Tardiphaga sp. 709: one gene and its partners. The protein of the gene in region 1 interacts with the protein of each later gene in a pairwise test. Links are inferred from orthologs where the notes say so. Each region holds a gene or a part of one and is shown in the gene's direction. Other genes may lie near its edges.

The links.
Region 2: the proteins of dnaE (region 1) and dnaQ interact in binary tests that used the Escherichia coli proteins (3 or more experiments, as listed by UniProt). The link is inferred for Tardiphaga sp. 709 from one-to-one orthologs.
Region 3: the proteins of dnaE (region 1) and rplL interact in binary tests that used the Escherichia coli proteins (3 or more experiments, as listed by UniProt). The link is inferred for Tardiphaga sp. 709 from one-to-one orthologs.
Region 4: the proteins of dnaE (region 1) and RSO67_RS28925 interact in binary tests that used the Escherichia coli proteins (3 or more experiments, as listed by UniProt). The link is inferred for Tardiphaga sp. 709 from one-to-one orthologs.

Annotation. Positions count from the first base shown.
Region 1 is NZ_CP135529.1:50,410-58,641, forward strand. The notes cover bases 1-4,040. They hold dnaE (DNA polymerase III subunit alpha), read left to right. Parts: upstream 1-357; coding sequence 358-3,840; downstream 3,841-4,040. Outside these bases: RSO67_RS00290 (30S ribosomal protein S2), read left to right, coding at 4,042-5,034; tsf (translation elongation factor Ts), read left to right, coding at 5,235-6,158; pyrH (UMP kinase), read left to right, coding at 6,226-6,942; frr (ribosome recycling factor), read left to right, coding at 7,013-7,570; RSO67_RS00310 (isoprenyl transferase), read left to right, coding at 7,661-8,232. UniProt on the Escherichia coli protein: DNA polymerase III is a complex, multichain enzyme responsible for most of the replicative synthesis in bacteria. This DNA polymerase also exhibits 3' to 5' exonuclease activity. The alpha chain is the DNA polymerase catalytic subunit.
Region 2 is NZ_CP135529.1:3,629,464-3,636,623, forward strand. What follows is about bases 1,384-4,351. They hold dnaQ (DNA polymerase III subunit epsilon), read left to right. Parts: upstream 1,384-2,500; coding sequence 2,501-3,202; downstream 3,203-4,351. Other genes in these bases: RSO67_RS17740 (Maf family protein), read left to right, coding at 1,384-1,852; coaE (dephospho-CoA kinase), read left to right, coding at 1,869-2,468; RSO67_RS17760 (Tim44/TimA family putative adaptor protein), read left to right, coding at 4,246-4,351. In the rest of the region: RSO67_RS17735 (pyruvate, water dikinase regulatory protein), read left to right, coding at 408-1,247; more of RSO67_RS17740, read left to right, coding at 1,244-1,383; more of RSO67_RS17760, read left to right, coding at 4,352-4,941; RSO67_RS17765 (MltA domain-containing protein), read left to right, coding at 4,838-6,670; RSO67_RS17770 (Smr/MutS family protein), read left to right, coding at 6,667-7,160. UniProt on the Escherichia coli protein: DNA polymerase III is a complex, multichain enzyme responsible for most of the replicative synthesis in bacteria. The epsilon subunit contain the editing function and is a proofreading 3'-5' exonuclease.
Region 3 is NZ_CP135529.1:1,107,084-1,114,215, reverse strand. The notes cover bases 4,193-7,132. They hold rplL (50S ribosomal protein L7/L12), read left to right. Parts: upstream 4,193-5,445; coding sequence 5,446-5,820; downstream 5,821-7,132. Other genes in these bases: rpoB (DNA-directed RNA polymerase subunit beta), read left to right, coding at 6,248-7,132; rplJ (50S ribosomal protein L10), read left to right, coding at 4,873-5,391; RSO67_RS05760 (Isoquinoline 1-oxidoreductase subunit), read left to right, coding at 4,193-4,215. Also shown: RSO67_RS05775 (TetR/AcrR family transcriptional regulator), read left to right, coding at 102-782; RSO67_RS05770 ((2Fe-2S)-binding protein), read left to right, coding at 944-1,408; RSO67_RS05765 (xanthine dehydrogenase family protein molybdopterin-binding subunit), read left to right, coding at 1,412-3,577; more of RSO67_RS05760, read left to right, coding at 3,574-4,192. UniProt on the Escherichia coli protein: The binding site for several of the GTPase factors involved in protein synthesis (IF-2, EF-Tu, EF-G and RF3). Is thus essential for accurate translation.
Region 4 is NZ_CP135529.1:6,050,660-6,057,761, forward strand. The notes cover bases 2,077-4,986. They hold RSO67_RS28925 (aminotransferase), read left to right. Parts: upstream 2,077-2,909; coding sequence 2,910-4,064; downstream 4,065-4,986. Other genes in these bases: RSO67_RS28915 (potassium transporter Kup), read left to right, coding at 2,077-2,401; RSO67_RS28920 (rhodanese-like domain-containing protein), read left to right, coding at 2,570-2,902; RSO67_RS28930 (polyamine ABC transporter substrate-binding protein), read left to right, coding at 4,074-4,986. Also shown: RSO67_RS28910 (potassium transporter Kup), read left to right, coding at 1-354; more of RSO67_RS28915, read left to right, coding at 479-2,076; more of RSO67_RS28930, read left to right, coding at 4,987-5,186; RSO67_RS28935 (lipid A biosynthesis lauroyl acyltransferase), read right to left, coding at 5,190-6,125; RSO67_RS28940 (zinc-binding dehydrogenase), read right to left, coding at 6,125-7,102. UniProt on the Escherichia coli protein: Shows aminotransferase activity with methionine and histidine as substrates, and to a lesser extent also with phenylalanine.

The DNA of each region.
Region 1 (8,232 bases):
TGAAGACCTTTGTTGAAGAAGCCGCTGCACTGGCATCGATCGTTCTGTTCGTGGGCATGATTGCGGTCTGGGCGCAACTGATCCCCCAGCTCTGATCCTGCTCCGGGACGCCGGCTGCGAAGCTGGCGCCGGAACACCGGGGAAGCGCTCGCCGGAGGATATGGGAACGCTCCCGGAGAATGACGAGCATTCCCTAGGGAATGCGGGGACGCTTCCGGGCCCGAGGGGGTTTCACATGGACTTGGCCGGGGGCAGGCATCACCATGGGGCAGCGAGTCGGCCTGAACAGGCTGCCGCGATCCCCAGTGTCGATGACTGCCCAGATCGGGCGCTGCAAAGTCCGGATTGTCCCACGTCATGAGTCAGAAGCCCGCCGCCGCGTCGAATGCCGGATTTGTCCATCTCCACGTGCATTCGGCCTATTCGCTGCTGAAGGGCTCGATCAAGATCCAGAAGCTGGCGGAACTGGCCAAGGCCGACCATCAACCGGCGCTGGCGCTGACCGACAGCGACAACATGTTTGGCGCGCTGGAATTCTCCGAAAAGCTGGTGGGCTATGGCATCCAGCCGATTACCGGCTGCGAGGTCGCGATCGATTTCGGCGACCAGGATCCCAACGCCCGTAATGCGCTGAATGCCGTGATGCCGCGCATTGTGCTGCTGGCTGCCAAGGAGCGCGGCTATCAGAGCCTGATGAAACTCAACTCGCGCGCGTTTCTGGAAACCCCGGTCAATCATGCGCCCCATATCAAGCTGGAATGGCTTCTGGAGGAGACGGAAGACCTGATCGCGTTGAGCGGCGGTCCTGACGGTCCGATCAATCAGGCGCTGCTTGCCGATCAATCCGCGCTTGCCGCTGCGCGCTGCGACCGGCTTGGGTCGCTATTCGGCGATCGGCTCTATATCGAACTGCAGCGTCATGGCGCCGAGAAGGAGCGCCGCGCCGAAGCCGGTTTGATCGACCTGGCTTACGCCAAGGGCCTGCCGCTGGTGGCCACGAACGAGCCGTATTTTGCTGCCGCGGATGACTATGAGGCCCATGATGCGCTGCTATGTATCGCCGGTGGCAGGATCATTGCCGAGACGGACCGCGAGCAGCTTACCACCGATCATCGCTTCAAGACCCGCGCCGAAATGGCCGTGCTGTTTGCCGACATTCCCGAGGCATTGGCGTCAACCGTCGAAATCGCCGAGCGCTGCTCGTTCCGGCCAAAGACGCGCAAGCCGATCCTGCCGCGCTTCACGGTGGGCGCCGGCAGTAACGCGGAAGGCGCGGCCCAGGAGGAATCCGACGAGTTGCGCCGTCAGGCCGAGGAGGGGCTGCGCAAGCGTCTCGAGATCCACGGCGTGTCACAGGGCAAGAGCGAGGAGGAATACCACGCCCGGCTCGACTTCGAACTGAACGTCATCTCCCGCATGAACTATGCGGGTTACTTCCTGATCGTGTCGGACTTCATCAAATGGGCGAAGGCGCAGGGCATTCCGGTGGGGCCGGGCCGCGGTTCGGGCGCTGGCTCGCTGGTCGCCTGGGTGCTGACCATCACCGATCTCGATCCCTTGCAGTTCAACCTTCTGTTCGAACGCTTCCTCAATCCGGAGCGCGTATCGATGCCGGACTTCGACATCGACTTCTGCCAGGACCGCCGCGGCGAGGTGATCTCCTATGTGCAGCAGCGTTACGGTCGCGATCAGGTCGCGCAGATCATCACCTTCGGTACGCTGCAGGCGCGCGGCGTGTTGCGCGACGTCGGCCGTGTGCTGCAGATGCCCTATGGCCAGGTCGACAAGCTGACCAAGCTGGTGCCGCAAAATCCCGCCGCACCGGTGACACTTGCAGCCGCGATCGAGGGCGAGCCGAAACTCCAGGCGCTCCGCGACGAGGATCCGATCGTCGCCAAAGCCTTCGATATTGCGCAGCGTCTCGAGGGCCTGACACGCCACGCTTCGACCCACGCAGCAGGCATCGTGATCGGCGACCGGCCGCTGTCGCAACTCGTGCCGATGTATCGCGATCCGAAATCGGACATGCCGGTCACCCAGTTCAACATGAAATGGGTTGAGCCAGCAGGTCTCGTGAAGTTCGACTTCCTCGGCCTGAAGACGCTGACGGTGCTCGATGTCGCCGTGAAGCTGCTCAAGCAGCGCAATATTGACGTCAATCTTGCGACCACGCCGATTACCGATCCCAAGAGCTACGAAATGCTGGCGCGCGGTGAAGTGGTCGGCGTGTTCCAGGTGGAAAGCCAGGGCATGCGGCGCGCGCTTGTGGACATGCGCCCCGACCGTTTCGAGGACATCATCGCGCTCGTCGCGTTGTATCGTCCGGGCCCGATGGCGAACATCCCGACCTATTGCGCGCGCAAGCATGGCGATGAAGAGCCGGAATATCTGCATCCGATCATCGAGCCGATCCTGAAGGAAACCTTCGGCGTCATCATCTATCAGGAACAGGTGATGCAGATCGCGCAGGTCATGGCCGGCTATTCGCTCGGTGACGCCGACCTGCTGCGCCGCGCGATGGGTAAGAAGATCCGCGCCGAAATGGAAAAGCAGCGCGAGATCTTCGTCGCCGGCTCCGTCAAGAATGGTGTGCCGAAGGGGCAGGCCGATACGATCTTCGATCTGCTGGCAAAATTCGCCGACTATGGCTTCAACAAGAGCCACGCGGCGGCCTATGCGCTGGTGTCGTATCACACCGCCTATATGAAGGCGCATTATCCGGTGGAGTTCATTGCGGCGTCGATGACGCTCGACATGGGCAACACCGACAAGCTGTCGGAATTTCGCGCCGAGGCGCAGCGGCTCGGTATCAAGGTCGAGGCGCCGAACATCAATCGTTCGGGCGTCACCTTCGAGGTCAGCGACAACACGATCTATTATGCGCTGGCCGCGTTGAAAGGCGTCGGCGCTGGCGCCGTCGAGCTGATCGTCGCCGAGCGCAACAAGAATGGTTTGTTCACGTCGCTTGCCGACTTTGCGTCGCGCGTGAGCCCACGCGCGGTCAACAAGCGCATCATCGAAACACTCGCTGCGGCCGGCGCCTTCGATACGCTCGATCCACATCGTGCCCGCGTGCATGGCGGCGCGGATGCTATTTTGGCCGCCTGCCAGAGTGCCCACGTGGATACGACAATCGGTCAGGGAAACATGTTTGGCGGCGCGGCCGATGCGCCGACCATCATGCTGCCGCAGATCGACAACTGGCTGGCGGCGGAGAAGCTGCGCAAGGAATACGACGCTATTGGCTTCTTCCTGTCCGGCCATCCGCTCGATGACTATGCGACCGCCCTGAAGCGACTGCGGGTGCAGAGCTGGGCCGAGTTCTGCCGCGCGGTCAAAACCGGCGCTACGGCGGGCAGGGTGGCGGCTACCGTCGTGTCCCGCATGGAGCGGAGGACCAAAACCGGCAACAAGATGGGCATCATGGGCCTGTCCGACCCGACCGGCCATTTCGAGGCGGTGCTGTTCTCCGAAGGGCTTGCCCAATACCGCGACGTGCTGGAACCGGGTACCGCGGTGCTGCTGCAACTCGGCGCCGAACTCCAGGGCGAGGACGTTCGGGCCCGGGTTCTCCACGCGGAGCCTTTGGATGCCGCCGCCGCCAAGACCCAGAAGGGGCTCAGGGTGACCATGAAGGACACCAAGGCACTGGATTCGCTGGTAAAACGCCTCCAACCGCAGCCGAGCAATGCCGCCGGCGGAGGCGACGTTTCGCTGATCCTGCGCCTCGACCTGCAAACCGAGGTCGAATTCAAGCTCGAAGGCCGGTTCCAGGTGTCCCCGCAGATCGCCGGCGCCATCAAGGCGGTTTCCGGGGTGGAAATGGTCGAAACGCTTTGAGCTGGCGACCCGCGCGGTAAACCGGCCGAAGCCACCGGATTTCCTTGCTTATCCCGGGAATCCGGCTATATACCGCGCCATCTCACACGGAAGCATGGCTTAATCGCCGTCCGGTGGCATCCGGGCTGCACGGCAGAATCCTCTGCCCGAATGCTCGTTTGCTCACACGCTTCCGGAGGAAACAACCGGAGAATTGATACTATGGCACTACCCGAATTTTCTATGCGTCAACTGCTCGAAGCTGGCGTCCACTTTGGTCACCAGTCGCACCGCTGGAATCCGAAGATGGCGAATTACATCTTCGGCGCACGCAACAACATCCACATCATCGACCTCGCGCAGACCGTGCCGTTGCTGCACACCGCGCTGAAGGCTGTCAGCGACACCGTCGCCAAGGGCGGCCGCATCCTGTTCGTCGGCACCAAGCGCCAGGCGCAAGACGTCGTTGCCGAAGCTGCGAAGCGCTCGGCGATGTACTTCGTCAATTCGCGCTGGCTCGGTGGCACCCTGACCAACTGGAAGACCATCTCCGGTTCGATCAAGCGTCTGCGTCACCTGGACGAAGTGCTGAACTCCGGCGATGCGTCGGCCTACACCAAGAAGGAACGTCTGACGCTGCAGCGCGAGCGCGACAAGCTCGATCGCTCGCTGGGCGGCATCAAGGACATGGGCGGTCTGCCCGACCTGATCTTCGTGATCGACACCAACAAGGAAGACATCGCGATCCAGGAAGCCCAGCGTCTGGGTATCCCTGTCGCGGCGATCGTCGACACCAACTCGGATCCGAAGGGCATCACCTATGTGGTCCCGGGCAACGACGACGCCGGCCGTGCGCTCTCGCTGTATTGCGACCTGATCGCACGCGCTGTCATCGACGGCATCTCGCGCGCCCAGGGCGACTCGGGCTTCGATATCGGTGCATCGGCTGCCCCGGTGGCTGAGGCCATCCCGGCTCCGGAAGCGGGCTTTCAGGGCCTGGCCGGTCCGCGCGGCACTGCCGACGATCTCAAGAAGCTCACCGGCGTGTCCGGTGCGATCGAGAAGAAGTTCAACGACCTCGGCATCTTCCACTACTGGCAGCTGGCCGAACTCGATCACGACACCGCCCACAAGATTGGCGAAGAAGTTGGTCTTCCGGCCCGTGCCGACGGCTGGGTCGCCCAGGCCAAGGGTCTGACGGCGGAAGCCGAGTAACGCGCAGGCGTGATCCCGGAACCGGTGTCCCGGTTCCGGACAAAATCATGCCGATGCGACAGCCAAGAAACTATTGTGCGGCCGTCATCCCGGCCGCACTTTCCATCTCTACACTTCTCTCGATGATAGTTCCTGCGGCGTAACGCGATTGACCAGCACCGGCTGGCTCGCAGGCGCCCTGACAGGCAAAGGGTTCAACGATGGCAACGATTACTGCAGCGATGGTCAAGGACCTCCGCGAAACCACCGGCGTCGGCATGATGGATTGCAAGAACGCACTTGCTGCCAATGACGGCGACATGCAGGCGTCAATCGACTGGCTGCGCGCGAAGGGCCTGTCCAAGGCCGCCAAGAAGGCTGACCGCGTCGCGGCTGAAGGCCTGATCGGCGTTCTCACTGCCGGCAACAAGGGCGTCGTGGTCGAAGTCAATTCCGAGACCGACTTCGTCGCGCGCAACGATCAGTTCCAGGGGCTGGTCAAGATGATCGCCCAGGTCGCGCTCAAGGTCGGCTCCGACGTTGAGGCCATCAAGGCGCACAAGGTTGGCGACGTCACTGTCGAGACCGCGATCACGGAAGCCATCGCCACCATCGGCGAAAACATGACCCTGCGCCGCGCCGCGACGCTGGAAGTCTCGGCCGGCGTCGTGTCGAGCTACGTGCATAACGCCGTGATCGAAGGTCTCGGCAAGATGGGCATCATCGTCGCGCTGGAATCCACCGGCAAGGCTGACGAGCTCGCGACTCTCGGCAAACAGATCGCGATGCATGTCGCTGCTGCCAACCCGCAGGCGCTGGACTCCGCCGGCCTCGATCCGGCCGTCGTTGCTCGCGAAAAGGAAGTGATGGCGGACAAGTATCGCCAGCAGGGCAAGCCGGACGCGATGATCGAGAAGATCGTCGAGAACGGCCTGAAGACCTATTACAAGGAAGTCTGCCTGCTGGATCAGGCCTTCATCCACGACACCGGCAAGTCGGTGGCGCAGGCCGTCAAGGAAGCCGAAGGCAAGGTTGGCGCGCCGATCAAGCTCACTGGCTTCGTGCGCTACGCGCTCGGTGAAGGCATCGAGAAGCAGACTTCGGACTTCGCTGCCGAAGTTGCCGCCGCGAGCGGCCAGAAGTAAGACGAATTGGAAGACCTCCCGGCGATCTACGCCGGGAGCTGCCGCCTCGAAAGGAAGCGATCGCATCATGGGTGAGCCGCTCTATCGTCGCGTCGTGATCAAGGTCTCGGGTGAGTCTTTCGCCGGAGGCCAGTCATTCGGTATCGATCAGCCGACCATCGACCGCATCGCCGTCGATCTCATTGCAGCCCAGAAACTTGGTGTCGAAGTCGCGGTCGTCGTCGGCGGCGGCAATATCTTCCGCGGCGTCGAAGTCTCCTCGCGTGGTGTGTCGCGCCCGACCGGCGACAGCATGGGCATGCTCGCTACCGTCATGAACTGCCTGGCACTGGAAGCTGCGATCGAGCGGCACGCCGTGCCGGCCCGTACGCTGTCGGCGATGGTGATGCCGCAGGTCTGCGAACTTTTCACACGCGCTGCCGCACATAAGTATCTGTCTGAGGGCCGCATCGTGCTGCTGGCCGGCGGTACCGGCAATCCGTTCTTCACCACTGACACGACCGCAGTGTTGCGCGCTGCCGAGATCGGCGCATCGGCTGTGCTGAAGGCGACCAATGTGGACGGCGTCTACAGTGCCGATCCAAAGAAGGATCCGAACGCGACGCGCTTCGAGCGTCTCAGCCATTCGCAGGCGGTGGAGGGGAACTACAAAGTCATGGATGCGACGGCTTTCGCGCTTGCCCGCGAGACCTCGCTGCCTATCATCGTATTCTCGATCGCCGAACCGGGTTCGATCGGCGCCATTTTGACTGGTACTGGCCACGGCACCATCGTCGCGGGCTGATTTTAGACGGGTTCGGAGCGCCATACCCGCTTCGCACCAGCAGGATACAAGGGAGAGCTGCATGGCCACCATGGCCCCATTCGACATCAACGACCTCAAGCGCCGTATGCAGGGCTCGACCCAGTCGCTGAAGCATGAGCTTGGCGGCTTGCGCACCGGACGTGCGGCAGCCTCGATGCTGGAGCCGGTCCAGGTGGAAGCCTATGGCAGCCACATGCCGCTGAACCAGGTTGCGACCGTCAGCGTTCCCGAGCCGCGCCTGCTGTCGGTGCAGGTTTGGGACAAGTCGATGGTCAAGGCGGTGGAAAAGGCGATCGTCGATTCCAATCTCGGCCTTAGCCCGGCGACTGAAGGCCAGATCCTGCGGCTGCGCATTCCCGAACTGAACACCGAGCGCCGCAAGGAACTCGTGAAAGTCGCGCATAAATATGCCGAGGCGGCCAAGGTTGCGGTGCGCCACGTACGCCGTGACGGTCTCGACATCATCAAGAAGCTCGAGAAGGCTCACGAGATTTCCGAGGACGACCAGAAGCGCCACGATACCGAAGTGCAGAAGGTCACGGACAGCGTGATCGCTGAAATCGATCAGTTGCTGGCGGCTAAGGAAAAGGAAATCATGACGGTTTAAGCGTCAGGAGCCGCATTTAAGCTGTTGAAAAGCGTATGGTCCGCAAATTGGTCACATATGTGCCGGACCATATGCTGGGGATTTTAATCGATGTCGAATGCCGCCGCGCCCGCAAATGATGGATCGGACCGATCCACGCCTTTGCATGTCGCGATCATCATGGACGGCAATGGACGCTGGGCTGCAGCGCGGGGGCTTCCGCGCGCCGAGGGCCATCGCCGCGGCGTCGAGGCACTTCGTCGTGTGGTGCGGGCATCCAACGAACTCGGCATCCAGTATCTGACGATCTTCTCGTTCAGCTCCGAGAACTGGTCGCGGCCGGCGTCCGAGATCAGCGATCTGTTCGGCCTGCTGCGTCGCTTCATCCGCAACGATCTTGCCACACTGCATCGTGACGGCGTGCGCGTACGCGTGATCGGAGAGCGCCAGGGCCTCGATTCCGATATCGCGTCATTGCTGAAAGAGGCCGAGGACCTGACGCGGGGCAACACCCAGCTCAATCTCGTGGTCGCCTTCAACTACGGCTCGCGGCACGAGATCGCCACGGCAGCGCAGCGCCTTGCGCGCGAGGTTGCCGAGGGCAAGCGGACGCCCGAAAGCATCAATGTCGATACGCTCGGCCAGTATCTCGACGCGCCTGATATTCCGGATCCGGACCTGAT
Region 2 (7,160 bases), 3.6 Mb from region 1 along the record:
AAGCCGCGTTGCAGGACACGCCGATACAGAGCGGATCACCGCACTATCCGCAAGCCATCCTTCTCTTAAATAATATTTATAGAATCTTAGGTTTGAGTCTAAGTGACAGTGGATTTCAGCCGCCCAAAACAATCCCAGAACTGTCCCACGCTTATGCACATCGCCGCGTGATTTTCCGACAGCCGCTCGCATGCAAGTTCGATATGCAGCGCAAAGGCTTACCGTCGCTGTGCACTGGATTATCCCAAGACAAACCTAGATAACCCCATTATCATTCCAGATAGCCTCAGAGTTTTTCCTTTTCATGAGGCCTGTGAAGAAAAAACCGAGTTATCCCGGGTCCGCCGAGGCGGTGGTCGATATCCCGGAAAAGCTCCACAGCGATTCACAGGACATACACGATCATGGTGCCCACCACCGGCAGCTATTTTCATCTCCATCTGGTTTCCGATTCGACCGGTGAGACGCTGATCACGGTGGCCCGCGCCGTCGCGGCGCAATACGCGAATGTCACGCCGGTCGAGCATGTCTACCCGCTTGTGCGGAGTCAGAAGCAGCTTGATCGGGTGCTTTCCGAGATCGAGGAAGCGCCGGGCATCGTTCTCTTTACGCTGCTGGAAAAAGATCTGGTCGGCCGACTGGAAGCCAAGTGCCAGGAGATCAACAGCCCGAGCCTGTCGATCATCGGGCCGGTGATGCAACTCTTTCAGGCCTATCTCGGTGCGTCGACCACCGGCCGTGTCGGCGCACAACACACGTTGAACGCCGAATACTTCAAGCGCATCGATGCGCTGAATTATTCGATGATGCATGACGACGGCCAGCATGTGGAAGGCCTCGAAGAAGCGGACGTGGTTCTGGTCGGCGTGTCGCGCACATCGAAGACGCCAACATCGATCTATCTTGCCAATCGTGGTGTGCGCACGGCCAATGTGCCGCTCGTCCCCGGCATCCCCATTCCCCATCAGCTTGAGACGTTGAAAAATCCGCTAGTGGTCAGCCTGCACGCGACGCCGGAGCGCTTGATTCAGATCCGCCAGAACCGGCTTCTCAGCATTGGCAGCGATACGGCCAATGACGATTATATCGATCGCCAGTCGGTCACGGACGAAGTCACCTATGCGCGCAAGCTTAGCGCCAAATACGGCTGGGCTTTGTTGGAAGTGACACGTCGCTCCATCGAAGAAACCGCGGCAGCCATTATGAAACTGCTTGCCGATCGCCAGCGTCAGAGGATGTCCGAATGACCATTTGGCGCGGCGTGCAACCGCTGATCCTGGCGTCGCAGAGTTTGGCGCGTCGTGAGTTGCTGGCGAATGCTGGCATTACGTTTGATGCGATGCCTGCAGATATCGACGAGCGCGGCATCCAGCAGAAATCCGGGTTGAAGGCGCCGGGCGAGATCGCAGCCTTGCTCGCCGAGCGGAAGGCGGCCTTTATCTCGCTGCGTCATCCCGGCCGCTATGTTCTTGGCGCCGATCAAACCCTGGCACTGGGCGATCGGATGTTCAGCAAACCCGCCGGACGCGAACAGGCGGCCGAACAACTTGCGATCCTCGCCGGCCGGACCCACGAATTGCATTCAGCGCTTGCCGTCGTTTGCGATGGTGCGACGTTGTTCTCCAATGTCTCCGTGGCGCATATGACCATGCGCAAGCTGGATGATGTGGCGATCAATGCCTATCTGGACGCTGTGGGCGACAAGGTGACGACGAGTGTCGGCGCCTATCAGCTTGAGGGGGTGGGTGTGCATCTGTTCGAGCTGATCGAAGGCGATCACTTCACCATTCTCGGTCTGCCACTACTGCCGCTGCTGAGTTTCCTGCGCGGCGAAGAGATGATCGCGATCTGATTTTGATGAGGACTTGATGCGCGTATTGGGGCTGACCGGTTCGATCGGAATGGGGAAATCCACCACGGCGAAGTTGTTCATGGAAGCCGGCGTGCCGGTCTATGACGCTGACGCCACCGTGCACATGATCTATGAGGGCGAAGCTGCACCGCTGATCGAGGCGGCGTTTCCCGGAACCACGGTGAATGGCAAGGTCGATCGCGCGAAGCTATCGCCGCTGGTCGTGCACGATGCCGCCGCGATGAAGAAGCTCGAGCAGATCGTGCATCCGCTGCTCGGCGCCTATCACAGAAAATTCCTGGATGATGCAGAGAAGTCGGGTGCGCCGGTGGCAGTGGTCGATGTGCCCCTGCTCTATGAAACCGGCGGAGAAAAGCGGGTCGATGCGGTGGTCGTCGTGTCCACCAATCCCGAGCAGCAGCGCGAGCGCATCCTGGCGCGCGAGGGTATGACGGCCGAGAAACTCGACGCCATTCTGGCGCGGCAGCTGCCTGATGCCGAAAAGCGCAAGCGCGCCGACTTCGTGGTGGATACATCGAACGGATTGGACCCCGTGCGGGAGCGGATCCGTGAAATTCTCTCCGAGGCTGTTAAGATGCCACAACGGCGGCCCTGACCGTCCCCTGATTCGACAACCGGCTTAGTTTGATGCGTGAAATCGTCATGGATACCGAAACCACGGGCCTCGATCCCCTCCGGGGCGATCGGCTGGTGGAAATCGGTTGCCTCGAAATCTTCAACCGGATGCCGACCGGCCAGACTTTCCATGTCTACGTTAATCCCGAGCGCGACATGCCTCAGGAAGCGTTCAACGTGCACGGGCTGTCGGCCGAGTTCCTGTCGACCAAGCCGCTGTTTCACGAAGTGGTCGACGACTTTATGGCTTTCATCGGCGATTCGCCGTTGGTGATTCACAACGGCATGTTCGACCTCGGCTTCATCAATGCCGAACTCGATCGCATCAAGCGCCCGCCGGTGCCGCGCGAGCGTCTCGTTGACACGCTGCTGCTGGCGCGGCGCAAGCATCCCGGTGTGTCGAACAAGCTCGACGATCTCTGCGCCCGCTATGCGATCGACAATTCCCGCCGTACCAAGCACGGCGCGCTGCTCGACTCTGAATTGCTGGCGGAAGTCTATATCGACCTCATTGGCGCCCGGCAGTCGCAACTGATCCTGGCGGACGAAGCGCCTGCGCAGCGCACCGGCAGCATCAATGACGCCCCGCGCCGCCAGCGCGAGATCGCACTTGCGCCGCGCGTGACCGAAGCTGATCGCGCCGAGCACCGCGCCTTTGTCGCAACGATGGGCGAGAAGGCAATCTGGAACGAATTTCTGGGAGCGCCGTCGTAAAACGACAATGGCCGGGACAAGCCCGGCCATGACGTAAGCTTATTGTTTGGAGCACCCGAACTTAGTTTGCCGGACCAGCGTCGGCCTGAGCCTGGCGTTCCAGGTTCTGCCGGTACAGACCGACGAAATCCACGGGATCGAGCATCAGCGGCGGGAAGCCGCCATCGCGCACCGCGGTAGCGATGATTTCGCGCGCGAACGGGAACAGCAGGCGCGGGCATTCGATCATGACCAGCGGGTGCAGGTTTTCCTGCGGCACGTTGACGATGCGGAATACGCCGGCATAGGCCAGTTCGAACGAGAACAGCACCGAGCCGGCGTTCTCGGCCTTGCCCTCGACCGACAGCGTCACTTCATATTCGCTCTCGGAGAGATTGTTGGCGCCGACATTGATCTGGATATTGATGTTCGGCTGCTGGGCCTGCGGTGCCAGCGAGGCTGGAGCGTTCGGGTTTTCGAACGACAGGTCTTTGGTGTACTGCGCCAGTACATTGAGCTGGGGGGTGACTGCTCCGGAGGGGTGCCGTTGCCGTTTGCCATCGAAAATTCTCCTGAAGCGCTGCCGGGCGGGTGGAACCGGTTCGTCGCGGGTATCCGCGCGAACGGTCGAATGAGGTGATCGCGGCGAGTGGCTATCATAGGCCTGCGGCACTCGACAAGGATGCCACGCCGCAACCTGGACGCTAGAAAATCGCTGGTTTGACCCACCGCTTGGGCATCCAGGTGCAAAACCGGTCATATTCGCCCCGAATTCACGTTAAATGACTGAAAGTGCGGGTTTTCCTCGTTCGATCCGATTTCCTCTGACGGACAAACGCGCTAGAATTTATCGAAACGGTTGCGGTCGAGGCTGCCGGTGCGAAGGCCGCTTTGCCGCAGCCGGACACGATGGCGCGCCATTGGCTGGGCTTAGTTTCATGTCTACATGGAGCAGGTTCGCCCATGACGCGATCTCCCGACCCTCTGGGAGCCGATTTCAGACCGCGATGGGCGGCATAGTCTTCCGCCGGGCATGCCCGGCACCGATCAGAAAGCAATAAGACGTGGACATTTACACCATCATCTTCCTGGCACTGGCGGTCTTCATTTTCATCCGCCTGCGCAACGTGCTCGGACAGCGCACCGGCGAAGAGCGTCCGCCCTTCGACCGTGCCGCGCGTGATGCTCTGCCGCCCGAAGGCAATGTCGTGCCGATGCCTGGCGGTCCCATCGATCAGGCTGCGCCGGCACCGGCCGCCGACGTCTCTCCCGCCGAGCGCTGGAAGGGCATCACCGAACCGGGCACGCCGCTCGCCGCCGGTCTCGATGCCATCGTCGACCAGGATTCGTCGTTCGATCCGCGCCATTTCATCACCGGCGCGAAGGGCGCCTATGAGATGATCGTGTTGGCCTTTGCCAATGGCGATCGTCGGTCGCTGAAGGATCTGCTGTCATCGGAAGTGTTCGACTCGTTCGACGCCGTCATCAAGGACCGCGAGAAGAACGAGCAGAAGACCGAGACCCGTTTCGTTTCGATCGACAAGGCCGAACTCGTCGGCGCTGAGGTGCGCGATCGCGCGGCGCAGCTCACCGTGCGTTTCGTGTCGCAGATGATCTCGGTGACGCGCGACAAGACCGGCGCTGTGGTCGACGGCAATGCCGACAAGGTCAGCGACATCACCGACGTGTGGACCTTTGCCCGCGACATCACTTCGCGCGATCCGAATTGGAAGCTGGTTGGCACCGGCAGCGTGCAATAACGCTGCCAGGCTCGGCCGGCTTGCCGCGCTGTGCGTGATTGCTGCTGCGTTGGTTCCTGCCCCTGCAGACGCACGGGTCCGGCGTCACGCCAAGCACGTCAAGAATGAACCCGCACAATTTGTCTATGTCCCGCGGCACAATCCGCCGCGGGAATGGCCGTTCGAATTCACAGGCAGCCAGTACGAGCCTGTCGCTTGGGCCAATATCGCCGGCTGGAGCGAAGACGATCACCTCCTCGCCTTCCAGGCTTTTCGCACCAGCTGCAAACCGATTGTAGCTCAACGCAAGGCACCACCAGATTCCAAGGCGCTCGGCACCACGCTCCGCGATCCCTGCCGGGCTGCGAGAACTGCCGAGATTTCCGATGGCGCCAAGGCCCGCGCCTTCTTTGAAGACCATTTTCAGCCGCTGCGTATCTCACGGCTCGGCGAACCCGAAGGTTTCGTCACCGGCTACTATGAGCCGGTGATCGACGGTTCGCGCACGAAGACTGACGTTTACACCGTGCCGGTCTATCGCCGCCCGTCGAATCTGTTTGTGCGCGGCTATCGTCAGTCATCCGCAAGCATGCCGAATGGCGGCGATGTGTTCCGCAAGATTGGCCGTCGCAAACTCGTGCCTTATTATGATCGTGGTGAGATCGAAGACGGCGCCATCGCCGGGCGCGGGCTCGAAATCGTCTGGCTGAAGAGTCAGACCGATCTGCTGTTCACGCAGATCCAGGGCTCGGCGCGCGTCCGCCTCGAAGACGGCGGCACGGTGCGGATCAATTACGATGCACATAATGGCTATCGCTACACGCCGGTCGGCCGCGTGCTGATCGATCGCGGCATCATCCCGCGTGAACAGATGTCGATGCAGCGCATCCGTCAATATATGGATGAGAATCCCGATGCGGCGAGCGAACTGCGTCGGCAGAACCGCTCTTACGTGTTCTTCCGCGAGGTGCAGCTCTCCGACAAGGACGAAGCCGTCGGTGCGCAAGGCGTACCGTTGACGCCGGGCCGCTCCATCGCCGTCGACAAGTCGCTGCATGTCTATGGCACGCCGTTCTTCATCGAAGGCGATCTGCCTGTCGACTCGGATACGGCAAAGACGCCGTTCCGTCGCCTGATGGTGGCGCAGGACACCGGCTCGGCCATTATCGGCCCTGCCCGCGCCGATCTGTATTTTGGCGCCGGCGCAGAAGCTGGCCGAGTCGCCGGCCGGATGCGCCATCCTGCGCGCTTCGTGATGCTGGTGCCGAAGAGTCTCGATCCCTCTGCGCGCGGCCATCACATGCCGCTGCCCGATGCGCGGCCGTCGGAGCGAATCGCAAAACTGCTTCCGCAGACGGAGCCTGCGGAAGCATCGAAGGTCGAAAATTCCGCGACCGATAACAAGGCTGCAGCAAAGCCCGATACGTCCAAGTCTGATACATCGGTCGCGTCGAAACCCGTAGCGCCAACGGTGACAGCGACGCCGCCATTGCCAGTTGCAAAACCGGCTGTGGCTACAGTCGCTCCCGCCCCGACATCGTCTCCATCCGTGGCTACGACAGTGCCATTGCCTGAGGCTCGGCCTGCGGTCGCGCCTCAGGTCGCAGCCGAGGGGAAGTCACAGAAAAAACCCGAAGTAAAACCTGAAGTGAAGCGGGAAGTTAAACCGAACCGTGCCAAAGCCAGGCACCGCGTGTATCGTCGCGCAGCGAAGCAGCCGCAATCCTTCTTCCGTTTCCCCTGGCAATGAAGCGTTCACGTCCACCGCAACTCATCGATCCCGTGGCGCCGCGCCGTCGCCGCGTGCTGAGCGAAGAGGAGCGCGCGCTGTGGGAACTGGTCGCCAAACAGGTCAAGCCGCTGCGCAAGAAGCGCGTGGTGAAGCCGGAGCCTGCGGAAGACGCGCCAACGCTTCTGAAAGTCGCGGCGCCCAAGAAGATGACCTCGGCACCGCCGGGAGTCCTCAAAACCGCAAAGCCTGCGCCGCCGCCCGTGCCGCCTCTGGCGCCGCTCGGCCGTCGCGAACGTTCGCAGCTCTCGCGCGGTCGCAAAGAGATCGATGCTCGGATCGATCTGCACGGGATGACGCAGACGCGCGCGCATCACGCGCTGTCCGCCTTCCTGCACCGCGCCAGCCATGACGGCATGACTTTCGTGCTGGTCATCACCGGCAAGGGCCGCACGACCGGCCCGGAATCCGAGCGCGGCGTCCTGCGCCGCCAGGTACCGCTTTGGCTGGG
Region 3 (7,132 bases), 1.1 Mb from region 1 along the record:
CACCTTTGCAGTCACAGGCGGGCCCGGGACATTCCCCAAGGCCTCGATGGAACGGAATTCCATTCTATTGGAACGGTGTTCCATTTATGTCAAGATAAGCCATGATCAAAAAAAAGCGCAGTAGCCCACGACGCGAAGACTCGCTCACGCGGGATCGCATCATCGAAGCGTCGATCGCGATTCTGGACGGCAGCGGGGAAGATGGTCTGACATTCCGCGCCCTGTCGGAACGGCTGGCCACGGGCCCCGGCGCGATCTATTGGCACGTGCCCAACAAGGGCGAACTGCTGACCGCCGCCTGCGACGCCATTATCGCGCGCACGCTGAAGGCACCTCTGGTTGGTGCGACGCCTCAGGCCATCATTCGCGCCCTCGCGCTGGATATGTTCGACGCGATCGACGCGCATCCGTGGGTTGGCTCCGCGCTCACACGGGCTCCGGGGCAGTTGCCCATGGTGCGAATACTCGAACGCATCGGCCGGCAGGTGAGCGCCCTTGGCGTGCCTGACGAGCAACAGTGGGCGACGGTGGGTGCGTTGCTGAACTACATCCTTGGCGTCGGTGCGCAGAACGCGGCCAACGGGCAGCTCGGCCGGATGCGAGGAATCGACAGGTCTGACTTTCTGGACGCGGTCGCGATCTCTTGGTCTCAGCTCGATCCGGACGCCTATGCATTCACCCGCAGCATGGCTGCACATTTGCGGGGGCACGACGACCGCCAGGACTTTATCGCCGGAATCGATCTCATCCTGAGCGGCATCGAAGCGTCGCGGCGCCTCTGACCGGCTGGCGACTGGTCTGCAAGGCCGTTTCGCAAGAGCGAATTTCGTTCCCGGCCGGTACAAAAATAATTGAATGGGTTATTCCGCAATGCGGATGTAGATGTCGGCTGTTTAGAACAACTCGAATGTAGGCGTACATTCGACGACATAGGACATCAGCGATGGCTGCGTTCACTCTCAAGATCAACGGTCAGGCCCGTCAGGTCGACGTCGATCCCAACACACCTCTGCTCTGGGCAATTCGAGATGGGGCCGGTCTCACCGGCACCAAATATGGCTGCGGGGTCGCGCAATGCGGCGCCTGCACGGTCTATGTGGACGGTCAGACCGTCCGCTCCTGTTCGATGCCCGTCTCGGCCATCGGCACCAGCGAAATCACCACCATCGAAGGTCTCGACTCCAAGGAAGCCAAAGCAGTGCAAGCCGCCTGGGTCGCGCTTGACGTGCCGCAATGTGGCTACTGTCAATCCGGGCAGGTGATGAGCGCCACGGCGCTGCTCAGCGTCAATCCGGCCCCCACCGACAACGATATCGACCTGGCGATGAACGGCAACATCTGCCGCTGCGCCACCTATGTCCGCATCCGCGCCGCCATTCATGGCGCCGCCAAATCTCTGGAGGGTTGAGCCATGACCGTTCATGACACCAAACTCTCCCGTCGCACGCTGCTCAAGGGCAGCGCTGGCCTCGTGCTCGGCGCTTATGTTGCGCGCGCCGACAAACTGTTCGCGCAGGCGGCGGCAAAGCCGTCGATCAATATCGCGCCGAACACGTTCCTGATCATCAAGCCCGACAACACCGTCACAGTGCTGTGCAAGGGCATCGAATTCGGGCAGGGGCCGTTCACCGGCATGGCGACTTTGGTCGCCGAAGAACTCGACGCAGACTGGGCGCAGATGCGCGCCGATCACGCGCCGTCGAATCCGCAGCTCTACAAGAATCTGGCGTTCGGCATGCAGGGCACCGGTGGCTCGACGGCCATCGCCAATTCCTACATCCAGATGCGACAGGTCGGCGCCGCGGCGCGCCAGATGCTGGTCGCGGCTGCTGCCGATGCGTGGCAGGTGCCGGCGGGCGAGATCACTGTCGATAACGGTGTGATGAAACATGCGTCTGGCCATGAAGGTCGCTTCGGTGAATTCGCCGACAAGGCGATGGCCATGCCGGTGCCGGCTGATCCGAAACTGAAGGATCCGTCGCAGTTCAGGTTGATCGGCAAGGAAGGCGTCGTGAAGCGCCTCGACAGCGCCGACAAGACCAATGGCAAGGCATTCTACACGCTCGATATCAACGAGCCGGACATGCTCACGGTGGTCGTGGCGCGCTCGCCGAAATTCGGCGGCAAGGTCGCGTCCTTCGATGCGACGGCTGCGAAGGCCGTGGCGGGTGTCGTCGACGTCAAGCAGGTGTCGAACGGTGTCGCTGTCTACGCCAAGGGCTTCTGGCCCGCGAAGATGGGCCGCGATGCGCTGAAGATCACCTGGGATGACAGCAAGGCGGAGAAGCGTGGCAGCGCCGAACTGCTGCAGCAATTCCGCGGACTGTCGAAGACGGCCGGCAAACTCGTAAAGGCCGAGGGCAAGTTCGAAGAGTCGATGGCCAAAGGTGGCCGCGTCATCGAGGTTGAATATGTCTTCCCGTATCTGGCCCATGCCGCGATGGAGCCGCTCAACGCCTATCTGAAATGGGACGGCGACACCGCCTATGCGCGCTACGGCTGCCAGTTTCCGACGCCTGACCATATGGCGATCTCCAAGGTGCTCGGGCTGCCGATCGAGAAGGTGAAGATCGACGTTCTTCTTGCCGGCGGCAGCTTCGGCCGCCGCGCCCAGCAGAGCACGCATCAGGCCATCGAGCTCGCCGAAGTCGCGAAAGCGATCGGACCGGGCAAGCCGGTCAAGCTGGTGTGGACGCGCGAAGACGACATGCGCGGTGGCTACTATCGGCCGTATTGCATCCACCGCATGCGCGGTGCCGTGCGCGACGGCAAGATCGAAGCCTGGAGCGACACCATTGTCTCGCAGTCGATCATGAAGGGCTCCTTCTTCGAGTCCATGATGTTCAAGGACGGCCTCGACCCAACGTCCTATGAAGGCTCGAACGAAATCCCGTATGACGTCGAGAACTTCCGCTGCGACATGCATCAGGTCGATGTCGGCGTGCCCGTGTTGTGGTGGCGCTCGGTGGGCCACACCCACACCGGTTATGTCGTCGAAGCCTTTGTCGATGAACTGCTGGAAGCCGCCGGCAAGGATCCGATCGAAGGTCGCCTCGAGCTGCTGAGCAAGAAACCGCGCCATGCCGGTGCGCTGAAGGCTGTCGCCGAACTCGCCGACTGGAAGAACTACAAGGTGCCGGCAGGCCGTGCGCGCGGCGTTGCGGTGGTCGAAAGCTTCAATACCTTCGTCGCGCAGGTCGTCGAACTGTCCATGACCGACGACGGTCCGAAGGTGCACAAGGTGTGGTGCGCGGTGGATTGCGGCGTCGCCGTGAACCCCGACATTATCCGCGCGCAGATGGAGGGTGGCATCGGCTTCGGCCTCGGTCACATCCTCTATGCGGAACAGACGCTGGATGCCGGCGCGCCGGTGTCCGGCAATTTCGACACCTATCGGTCGCTGCGCATCAATGAGATGCCGGAGATCGAAGTGGTCATCGTGAAATCGACCGAGAAGCCATCAGGCGTCGGCGAACCCGGCGTGCCTCCGCTCGGGCCTGCCGTTGCCAACGCGCTGGCGAAACTCGGAGTGGGAAGACCGCGGCAGTTGCCGATCGTACCTGGAGCCTCAGCATGAGCTTGTTCAAACATTCGATGCTGGCGCTGGTTGCCGGCGGCCTCGCGGCGGGTCTCCTCGCATTCGCGGAACCGGGCTTTCAGGAGGCCGATGCGGCGGTCAGCAATCCGACCAAGCTGCAGTCGGTCTCGGCCTTCGCCAAGATCAAGAACAAGAACGAGCGAGCCGTGGCGCTGTTTACGGAAGCCGGCAAGGTCATCCAGTCGCCGCGCTGCATGAACTGCCATCCGGCCACCGAGCGTCCGACCCAGACCGACCGCATGCGGCCGCATATCCCGCTGGTCGTGCGCGGCGAGGGCGGTGTCGGCGCGGCCGGTGGTCTCGCTTGCGCCACCTGTCACCACGAAAACAACTTCGATGCCGCCAACGTCCCCGGCAATCCGAAGTGGGCGCTCGCTCCGGCGGAGATGGCCTGGCAGGGCAAGACGCTTGGCCAGATCTGCACCCAGATCAAGGACAAGGAGCGCAATGGCGGCAAGGACATGGCCGCGCTTGTGAAGCACATGGCCGAAGACGAACTGGTCGGCTGGGGCTGGCATCCCGGTGGCAACCGGACCCCGGCGCCGGGTACCCAGAAGCAGTTCGGTGAGCTGATCAAGGCCTGGGCCGATGCCGGAGCGGCCTGCCCGAAGGGGTGATATAGACGGGAAGTGGAGCCGGCTCGGCCGGTTCCGCTTTTGCGCTCCGGGCGCCTAAAAGGTTCCCCTGCAGAAAAGATGCCACATCGGCATTTCGCGCTTGGCAACACGAAAAAGACTCGTTAAACAACCGTTTCCGGGCGGGCTGGCTGGTAGCTGGCGCGTCTGTGTTCGCACTCCGACAACCCACATCGCAGGAGACTTTTCCTTTCAGGCTATCCATACGGATCGCTCGAAGGGGATGGGACGCGCGACGCGGATTTGAGGAAGGCGGGCAGGGGTCACCAATAAGTCAGATGATGGCTTATCGATGATCTTGAATCCTGTCCGAGACTGCTGGCGCCTTAGATAAACGCAAGTTTCATCAACGGCTTAATCGTAAAACTTGATGCAGCCAGCATAGACGGGTGAAGACTGGATTTCGCCAATGTCGTTTTGTGCGACATGACGCGTATTTGGTTCGAACCTCGACACCCCGCGCCAGTGCTGGTTCGCCAGGAAGGTTCGGGAGGGCAGGCTATCATATCGTCTCGCCCGACGTGTCTTTGGACTGCGTGTTTTAATGAGCACGTGTCTTGAGGTCAGGTTCAGGTGGGGCGGTGGGTGTAACCCGGCGGTCCTATCTCGATAGAGGCCGCCAACCGGAGAGAGCTTGCTGTGGAAAGAGCGGCTAAAAAGGACGCGGTCGACGCGCTGAACGGGGTCTTCAAGACCACCAGCGTTGCGGTCGTCGCCCATTATTCCGGCCTCACCGTTGCCCAGATGCAGAATCTGCGTTCGCAGATGAAGCTGGCCGGCGCCTCGGTGAAGGTCTCGAAGAACCGTCTCGCCAAAATTGCTCTTGAAGGCACGGATGTTGCTGCCATCGGTTCCCTGTTGAAGGGCCCGACTGTGATCGCCACCTCGGACGATCCGGTAGCGGCACCGAAGGTTGCCGTCGAATTTGCCAAGGCGAACGAGAAGTTCATCATCCTTGGCGGCTCGATGGGTAAAACCGTCCTGAACGTCGACAGCGTCAAGGCTCTGGCCGCGCTGCCCTCGCTCGACGAACTGCGCGCGAAGATCCTCGGCCTCCTTGTGGCGCCGGCGACCAAGATCGCTCAGCTCTCGACAGCTCCCGCGGCGAAGCTCGCGCGTGTTGTTCAGGCTTATGCCTCAAAGAGCGAAGCGGCCTGACGCCCTTCGCATTCAAACCCTGGTTCGAACCAAATACGCTTAAGGAAATAGACAATGGCTGACCTACAGAAAATCGTTGACGATCTCTCGAGCCTGACCGTGCTCGAAGCTGCCGACCTCGCCAAGATGCTCGAAGAAAAGTGGGGCGTTTCGGCTGCTGCTGCTGTTGCAGTTGCTGGTCCGGCTGCTGGTGCCGGTGCCGCCGCAGTTGAAGAAAAGACCGACTTCACTGTCGTTCTCGCCGCCGCAGGCGACAAGAAGATCGAAGTCATCAAGGAAGTCCGTGCGATCACGGGTCTTGGCCTCAAGGAAGCCAAGGACCTGGTCGAAGGTGCGCCGAAGCCCCTCAAGGAAGGCGTTGCCAAGGACGAAGCCGAAAAGATCAAGGCTCAGCTCGAGAAGGCTGGCGCCAAGGTCGAGCTCAAGTAAGACCCTTTGGGTTCCCTCGAGGAGCGGCTTTCTTGGCCGCTCTTCGAACGGGAACCCGATGTACTACACAGGAATGTGTGGGGATGCGCTGGGAACCACCCTCGAATCTCCATGATTGCCATCCCATATCGGGACGGCAGCACGAAAACGCGGTCTGACAGCAGGAGCGGCGACGCCTCTGGTTAAGCCGTTGGGAGACAGGCAATTTCGGGCTTTTCGGTCCGTAGCTAGACGGTTTGGACGGGCGAGATGCAGTCGGGCATCGCGCACGTCGTTTTGCGTTCTGCGATTCAAATGCTCAGGAGGGGGATTTTGTTCCTCATGTTGAGCGCCGAATTCGGGGCGTTCTTGGAAATTCAACCCGGAGGCGATGGCAGTCGCGCTCTGGAAGGTTCGCCCCTTTCGGGCGACGCAATGAGAGGCCACGATGGGTCAGCAGACGTTCACAGGTCGCAAGCGCGTTCGCAAGTTCTTCGGTCATATTAAAGAAGTCGCAGAGATGCCGAACCTCATCGAGGTTCAGAAGGCGTCCTACGACCAGTTCCTGATGGTCGATGAGCCGACCGGCGGTCGCCTCGACGAAGGTCTGCAGGCTGTTTTCCGTTCGGTGTTTCCGATCTCGGATTTCTCGGGCACCTCGATGCTGGAATTCGTGCGCTACGAATTCGAGCCGCCGAAATATGACGTTGATGAGTGCCGTCAGCGCGGCATGACCTATGCTGCGCCGCTGAAGGTGACGCTGCGCCTGATCGTGTTCGATATCGACGAAGAAACCGGCGCCAAGTCCGTCAAGGACATCAAGGAGCAGGACGTCTACATGGGCGATATCCCGCTCATGACCATGAACGGCACCTTCGTCGTCAACGGCACCGAGCGCGTCATCGTTTCGCAGATGCATCGTTCGCCGGGCGTGTTCTTCGACCACGACAAGGGCAAGACCCATTCGTCGGGCAAGCTGCTGTTCGCCGCCCGCGTGATCCCGTATCGCGGCTCCTGGCTCGACATCGAATTCGACGCCAAGGACATCGTGTTCGCGCGTATCGACCGTCGCCGCAAGATTCCGGTGACGTCGCTGATGTTTGCGCTGGGTCTGGACGGCGAGGAAATCCTCTCGACGTTCTACAAGAAGATCCAGTTCAAGAAGATCAAGGAAGGCTGGCGCGTTCCGTTCGATGCCACCCGTTTCCGTGGCTACTCCACCGTCAACGACCTGATCGATGCCGACACCGGCAAGGTCGTGCTCGAAGCCGGCAAGAAGCTCACCGTGCGCGCTGCCCGTCAGCTCGCCGAGAAGGGCCTCAAGGCGCTGCGT
Region 4 (7,102 bases), 6.0 Mb from region 1 along the record:
GTGATCCTGACCATCGAGACCGCGCAGACGCCGAAGGTCGATCTCGGCGAACGCGTTCGTATGGAGAATATCAGCGACAAGTTCTCGATGGTGAAGCTGCGTTTCGGCTTCATGGAATCGCCAAACGTCCCCAAGGCGCTGGTCGTCGCGCGTAAGCTCGGCTGGCAATTCGACATCATGGCGACGTCGTTCTTCGTGTCGCGGCGCTCGCTGAAGCCGTCGGCGCAATCCGGTATGCCGCTGTGGCAGGATCATCTGTTCATTGCGCTCAGCCGTTCGGCGAACGACGCCACCGACTATTTCCAGATCCCCACCGGACGCGTGGTGGAGGTCGGTACTCAGGTGACGATCTAAGCATCTTTTGTCATGTCCGGTTCCCCGATTTGCGCTATAACGGGTGTGATCATCGGGGCCGGGAACGGCCTCGCTGCCCCGCTGTTCAGAGACCTGCGATTCAGAAGTCTTCGAGGCCGTTTCCATGACCATCGATAGCGCATCTCCCGCCGCGGCATCCCCGGCGGACCCTACCCATGGGCACTCGACGGCCAGCTTCGGCTCGCTCGTCATGGGCAGTATCGGCGTCGTCTATGGTGACATCGGCACCAGCCCGCTTTACGCGCTCCGTGAGGCGCTGGTCGCGGCCGGGGGCCACAAGGCGCCCGGCATCGACAATGAAGCAATCCTGGGCGTCCTCTCGCTGATCCTGTGGGCACTGATCATCGTGGTCACGCTCAAATATGTCGTGCTGCTGCTGCGCGCCGACAATAACGGCGAGGGTGGCCCGCTGGCCCTGATGGCGCTGGCCCAGCGCGCGATCGGATCGAGCGGGCCGGTGGTGGTGATGCTCGGCATTATCGCCGCGGCGCTGTTCTACGGCGACGCCGTGATTACGCCGGCACTGTCGGTCCTGTCAGCCATTGAGGGCGTCAAGCTCGTCACCACCGCCTTCGATCCCTATGTCGTACCGCTCACCATCGTGATCCTTGTGGCGCTTTTCGCCGTGCAATCGCGCGGCACTGCGAAGGTCGCGACGTTCTTCGGACCGATTATGTGCCTATGGTTCGTCGTGATCGCGGTAGCGGCCATTCCGCAGATTGTGAAGCATCCTGAAGTGCTGGCGGCACTCAATCCCGTGCATGCGATCTACTTCATGTTCCATCACGGCATCATCGCCTTCGTGACGTTGGGCGCAGTGTTTCTCGCCGTGACCGGCGCCGAAGCGCTTTATGCCGATCTCGGCCATTTCGGCAAAAAACCGATCCAGCTGGCCTGGCTGTTTCTCGTGCTGCCGTCGCTGGCCATCAACTATTTCGGCCAGGCTGCGCTGGTGATGCATGATCCCACCGCGCTGGAAAATCCGTTCTATCTGATGTTTCCCGACTGGGCGCTGATCCCCATGGTGATCCTCGCGGCGACTGCCACTGTGATTGCGAGCCAAGCCGTGATCACCGGCGCCTATTCGCTGACGCAGCAGGCGATCCAGCTTGGCCTGCTGCCGCGTTTCGAAATCCGGCACACATCGGAGTCGCATTCCGGCCAGATCTACATTCCGCGCGTCAATATGCTGCTGTTCATTGCAGTGATCGTGCTTGTCGTGCTGTTCAAGTCATCGAGCTCGCTGGCCTCGGCCTATGGCATCTCGGTCACCGGCACCATGGTCGTCACTGCGATGATGGGCTTTGTGGTGATCTGGCGCGGCTGGAAGTGGTCGCCGATCGCGGCTGCGGCGCTGATCGTGCCGTTTCTGGTGATCGACGTCACGTTCCTCACCGCGAATCTCTTGAAGGTGTTCGACGGCGGCTGGGTGCCGCTGGTGATGGGCGGCGTGATCATTCTCATGATGTATACGTGGCGGCGCGGTAGCCGCCTGCTGTTCGAGAAGTCGCGCAAGCTGGAGTTTCCGCTGGCCGATCTCGTGGCCATGCTGGAGAAACGTCCGCCACAGCGCGTGGCCGGCACGGCGGTATTTCTCACCAGTGATCCGCAGAGTGCGCCGACGGCGCTGATGCATAGTCTGAAACACTACAAAGTGCTTCACGAGAAGAACGTTATTCTCACCATCGAAACCGCACCGACGCCGCGCATCGATCCGAGCGAACGCGTGCGTATGGAAGAGATCAGCGCGACCTTCTCGAAAGTGACGCTGCGCTTCGGCTTCATGGAATCGCCGAATGTGCCGAAATCCCTGGCGATTGCGCGCAAGACCGGCTGGCAGTTCGACATCATGTCGACGTCGTTCTTCCTGTCGCGCAGGGCGCTGAAGCCTGCGGCGCATTCCGGCATGCCGCGCTGGCAGGACCATTTGTTCATCGCGCTCAGCCGCACCGCCAATGACGCGACCGACTATTTCCAGATCCCCACAGGGAGGGTGGTCGAAGTGGGCACGCAGGTGACTATCTAGGCCTGATCCCGAAAAGTGGGCTTGCGGCTTTCGGGCAAGATCAGGCCCGACAATAAGCTCTTCCGACGCTTGATTTTCGCGGCGCGAGAGGCGACGTTGGCGCCCGAAAACAGGGGCGTTTCCGCCCCTTCGTATTCGCTCCGGACACCGGGGCGGCAGGAGGTTGTGGTGGCAGGCGAAGCTCATACCGTTCACGATTTGACGCCGGAGGAAGTGTCCAAGGGGATCGCCGACGGCAAGTATCTGCTGGTCGATGTACGCGAACCCAACGAGGTCGCGGTCGAGGCCTATCCGGATGCCGTGGTGGTGCCGCTGTCGGGCTTCGATAGCGCCGATCTGCCCGATCCGGCGGGCAAGCAGATCGTGTTTGCGTGCCGCTCCGGCAAGCGCTCGGTGACCGCCTCGCTGGCCGCCCAGGCCGATGGCCTTGCCTATGACAAGCATCTCGCCGGCGGCATTCTGGGGTGGAAGGCTGCGGGCCTGCCGACCAAGGCTGGCTGATCGCTCGATGAACAAGATCTTCTCTGAGCTGCCCGTCACGGTGTTCGAGGCGATGTCGCAGCTTGCGCGCGACCATAACGCCATCAATCTCGGGCAGGGCTTTCCCGACCATCCCGGCCCCGACGATATCCGTCAGGCGGCCGCCGATGCTGTGCTGAACGGTTACAACCAGTATCCGTCGATGATGGGCATCCCGGAGCTGCGTCAGGCGATCGCCACGCATTACCAGCATTGGCACAAGCTCTCGCTCGATCCGATGACGGAGGTGATGGTGACCTCCGGCGGTACCGAGGCATTGACCTCGTCGATCCTTGCGGTGGTCGAGCCCGGCGACGAAGTCGTGTGCTTTCAGCCGGTCTATGATTCCTATCTGCCGATCATCCGCCAGGCCGGCGGCATTCCGCGTCTCGTCAGCCTCAAGCCACCCCATTGGCGTCTCACGGAAGAAGATTTGCGCGCGGTCTTCAATCACAAGACCAAGGCCGTGCTGTTCAACAGCCCGCTTAATCCCGCCGCGGTGGTGTCGCCGCGCGAGGATCTCGAATTGCTGGCGAAGTTCTGCCAGGAATTCGATACGATCGCGATCTGTGACGAAGTGTGGGAACACGTGACCTTTGACGGCCACGACCATATCCCGCTGATCACCATTCCCGGTATGCGCGACCGCACTATCAAGGTCGGCTCGGCCGGCAAGATCTTCTCGCTGACAGGCTGGAAGATCGGTTTCGTTTGTGCCCCGCCGCATCTCTTGCGTGTCTGCGCGAAGGTGCATCAGTTCCTGACCTTCACGACCGCACCCAACCTGCAGGTCGCGGTGGCCTATGGTCTCGGCAAGTCCGACGAGTACTTCAAGACCATGCGCGCCGATCTCGCGCGCAGCCGCGATCGTTTGGCTGCCGGTCTGGAGAGCATCGGCTTTCCCGTCATCAAGTCGCAGGGCACGTACTTCCTCACTGTCGATCTGTCGCCGCTGGGGCTGAACGAGACCGACGAGGAATTCTGCCGGCGGCTTGTCTACGACTACAAGGTCGCCGCGATTCCTGTGTCGGCCTTCTATGAGCAGGACAAGGTGACGTCGGTGGTGCGTTTCTGTTTCGCCAAGAACGACGCGACGCTCGATACGGCGCTGGAGCGTCTGCACAACGCCGTTCATCGCCGCTAGGGGAAGTTGATGCGCATAGGCAAGTACGGGATCGCGTGGGTCGTCGGAGCGGCGCTGCTGTGGTCCTTGCCGGTGCAGGCGCAAGACCAGAAGGCAGAGCGCGTCGTCAACTTCTACAACTGGTCGAACTATATGGCGCCCGGCGTGCTGGAGGCGTTCACCAGGGAGACCGGCATCAAGGTTGTCTACGACACCTTCGACGCCAACGAGACGCTGGAGACGCGTCTCTTGGCCGGCAAGTCCGGTTACGACGTCGTGGTGCCGACGGCGTATTTCCTGCAGCGCCAGATCACCGCAAAGGTGTTCCAGAAGCTCGACAAGGCGAAGCTGCCGAACCTTGCCAACGCGTGGCCGGAGGTGACCAAGCGCCTCGCGATCTACGATCCCGGTAATACATTCGCCGCGAACTACATGTGGGGCACGACGGGCATCGGCTACAACGTCAAGCAGGTCGCGAAAATCCTCGGGCCTGACGCGGAGATTGATAGCTGGGACGTCATCTTCAAGCCGGAGAACCTTGCGAAGTTCAAGGATTGCGGTGTCCATATGCTGGATTCCGCCGACGACATTCTGCCGGCGGCGCTCAATGCGCTGGGCCTTGATCCGAACTCGATCAAACAGCCGGACCTCGAAAAGGCCGCCGATCTCGTCGGCAAGATCAGAGGCAATGTTCGCAAGTTTCACTCGTCTGAATATCTGAGCGCGCTTGCGACCGGCGAGATCTGTCTGGTGGTCGGCTGGTCCGGCGACATCATCCAGGCGCGTGCGCGGGCGGATGAAGCGAAGAACGGCGTCGAGATCGGTTATGCGGTGCCGAAGGAGGGCGCGCAGATGTTCTTCGATAATCTGGCGATCCCCGCCGATGCGAAGAACGTCAATGAGGCCTATGCGCTCATCAACTATCTCTACCGCCCGGACGTCGCCGCGAAGAATTCGGATTTCCTCGGTTATGCCAATGGCAATCTCGCCAGCCAGAAGCTGATCGATCCGAAAATCCTCAATGACAAGACGATCTATCCGGATGAGGCGATGCTGCAGAAGCTGTTCGTCATTACGGCGCGCGATCCGGCGACGCAGCGCGTGATCAACCGGCTGTGGACGAAAGTGAAGACGGGGCGCTAAGCGTTATCGCCAGCGCCGGTGCAGCCACAGCCACTGCTCGGGATATTCCCGGATCCAGCCTTCCAGCACGGACGTCACCGCCTGCATGGTGCCTTGAACGTCGACCTTGCCATTGGCATCGCGCACCGGTTTCACCTCTTCGGAGACTTCGATGCGGAAGCGATGATCGGGGAGGCGGATGATACGAACACCGTGGATCGGGCAATCGACCTGGCGCAACAGCCGCGCCAGCATCGGATTGGCATTGGTCTTGCGGCCGAAGAAATCCACCGGGACGCCGTTGGTGAACCACTGATCCACCAGCATGGCGACGTGCTTGCCCTCGTTCAGCGCGTGCGCGAGCTTGAGCGGTGCGTCATGGCTGGCCGGGATGAGATTGCCCATGTTGATCGCGCGCGTCTGATGAATGGCGCGGTCTGCGGCGGCGCTGTTCGGCCGACGATAGAGCACGGCTGCGTCAAGGCCGTGGGCCACGGCGGCGAGCGCAGGAATTTCCCAGTTGCCGAGATGGCTGGCGAAAATCAGTGCCGGCTTGCCGTCGTCGCGCAACTGATCGAAAATCTCGCCGGTGCGCGCCGAGAATTCGACATTGCTCGGCTTGGTCGGATTGGCCGGGTCATAGTCCCAGATCTTGTCGAGATGGGCGAATTCCGCACCGATGCGCCCCATATTGTCCCAGACACCCGCGAGGATCTTGTCGATCTCTTCCGGTGATTTCTCGGGGAAGGCGGCAGTGAGATTGGCGCGGCCGATCTTGTCTTCGCGAAACAGCGGGCCGATGCGCTGGGTGATCTTGCCGAACCGATTGGCGGTCTTGACCGGATCGAAATAGCGCGTGGTGCGCAGGATGCCGATCGTCAGCGCACCGACAGCGGCGTCGCCTGCAGGCTTCAGGGCATCGCGAATGCGGGCCTTGGTGCGAAGCAGCAGGCGGAGCATCAGAAGTGAACGATGATCTTGCCGAACACCTGGCGGGTTTCCATCCGCTTCAGCGCGGTCTCGACATCGCTGATCGGCACTTCGGTATCGATCACCGGCAGCATGCCGTCGGCCATCTTGTCGAGGCTCTCGGCAATGTTCTTCATGGTGGCGCCGAACGATCCGAAGATGCGGTATTGCTGCTGGAACAGCTGCATCAGGTTGATCGTCGTGGTCGGGCCCGAGGTCGAGCCGCAGGTGACGAGACGGCCGCCGCGCTTCATCACCAGCAGCGAACCATTGAAGGTATCGGCGCCGACGTGTTCGAACACGACATCGACGCCCTTCTTCTTGGTGATCTTGCGCGTCTCGCCCTCGAAGCGATCCTTGCGATAGTTGATGACGTGGTCGGCGCCGAGGGCCTTCACGCCCTCGATTTTGGAATCGTCGCCCACGGTCGTGATGACGGTGCAGCCGATCTTCTTCGCCATCATGATGGCGACGGTGCCGATGCCGGAGCCGCCGGCATGGACAAGAATGGTCTCGCCGGGCTGCAGCTTGGCATTGTCGAACAGCATGTGCTGCACGGTGGAGAAGGCGATTGGCGCGCAGGCGGCGTCGCGGAAGCTGATGCCGTCAGGGACGGGGATCACGAGGCGCGCCGGCATGTTCATCAGCTCACGCGAGAAGCCGTCGATGTGAAAGCCATAGAGGCCGCCGACGTTCTCGCAGAAATTGTCACGGCCTTCCTGGCAGGCCTTGCAGTGGCCACAGGTCAGAGCGCCATACATCACGACCTTCTGGCCGGGCTTCACATGGGTGACGCCCTCACCGACGGCAGCGACCTCGCCGGAAGCTTCGGCGCCGATCGACAGCGGCAGCTTGCGCTTGGCGAAGGCCATGCCGCGAAAGCCCCAGACGTCGATATGGTTCAGGCCGACAGCCTTGACGCGGATCTGCACTTCGCCGGCACCAGGCGGCGGGGGCGGCGGCACGTC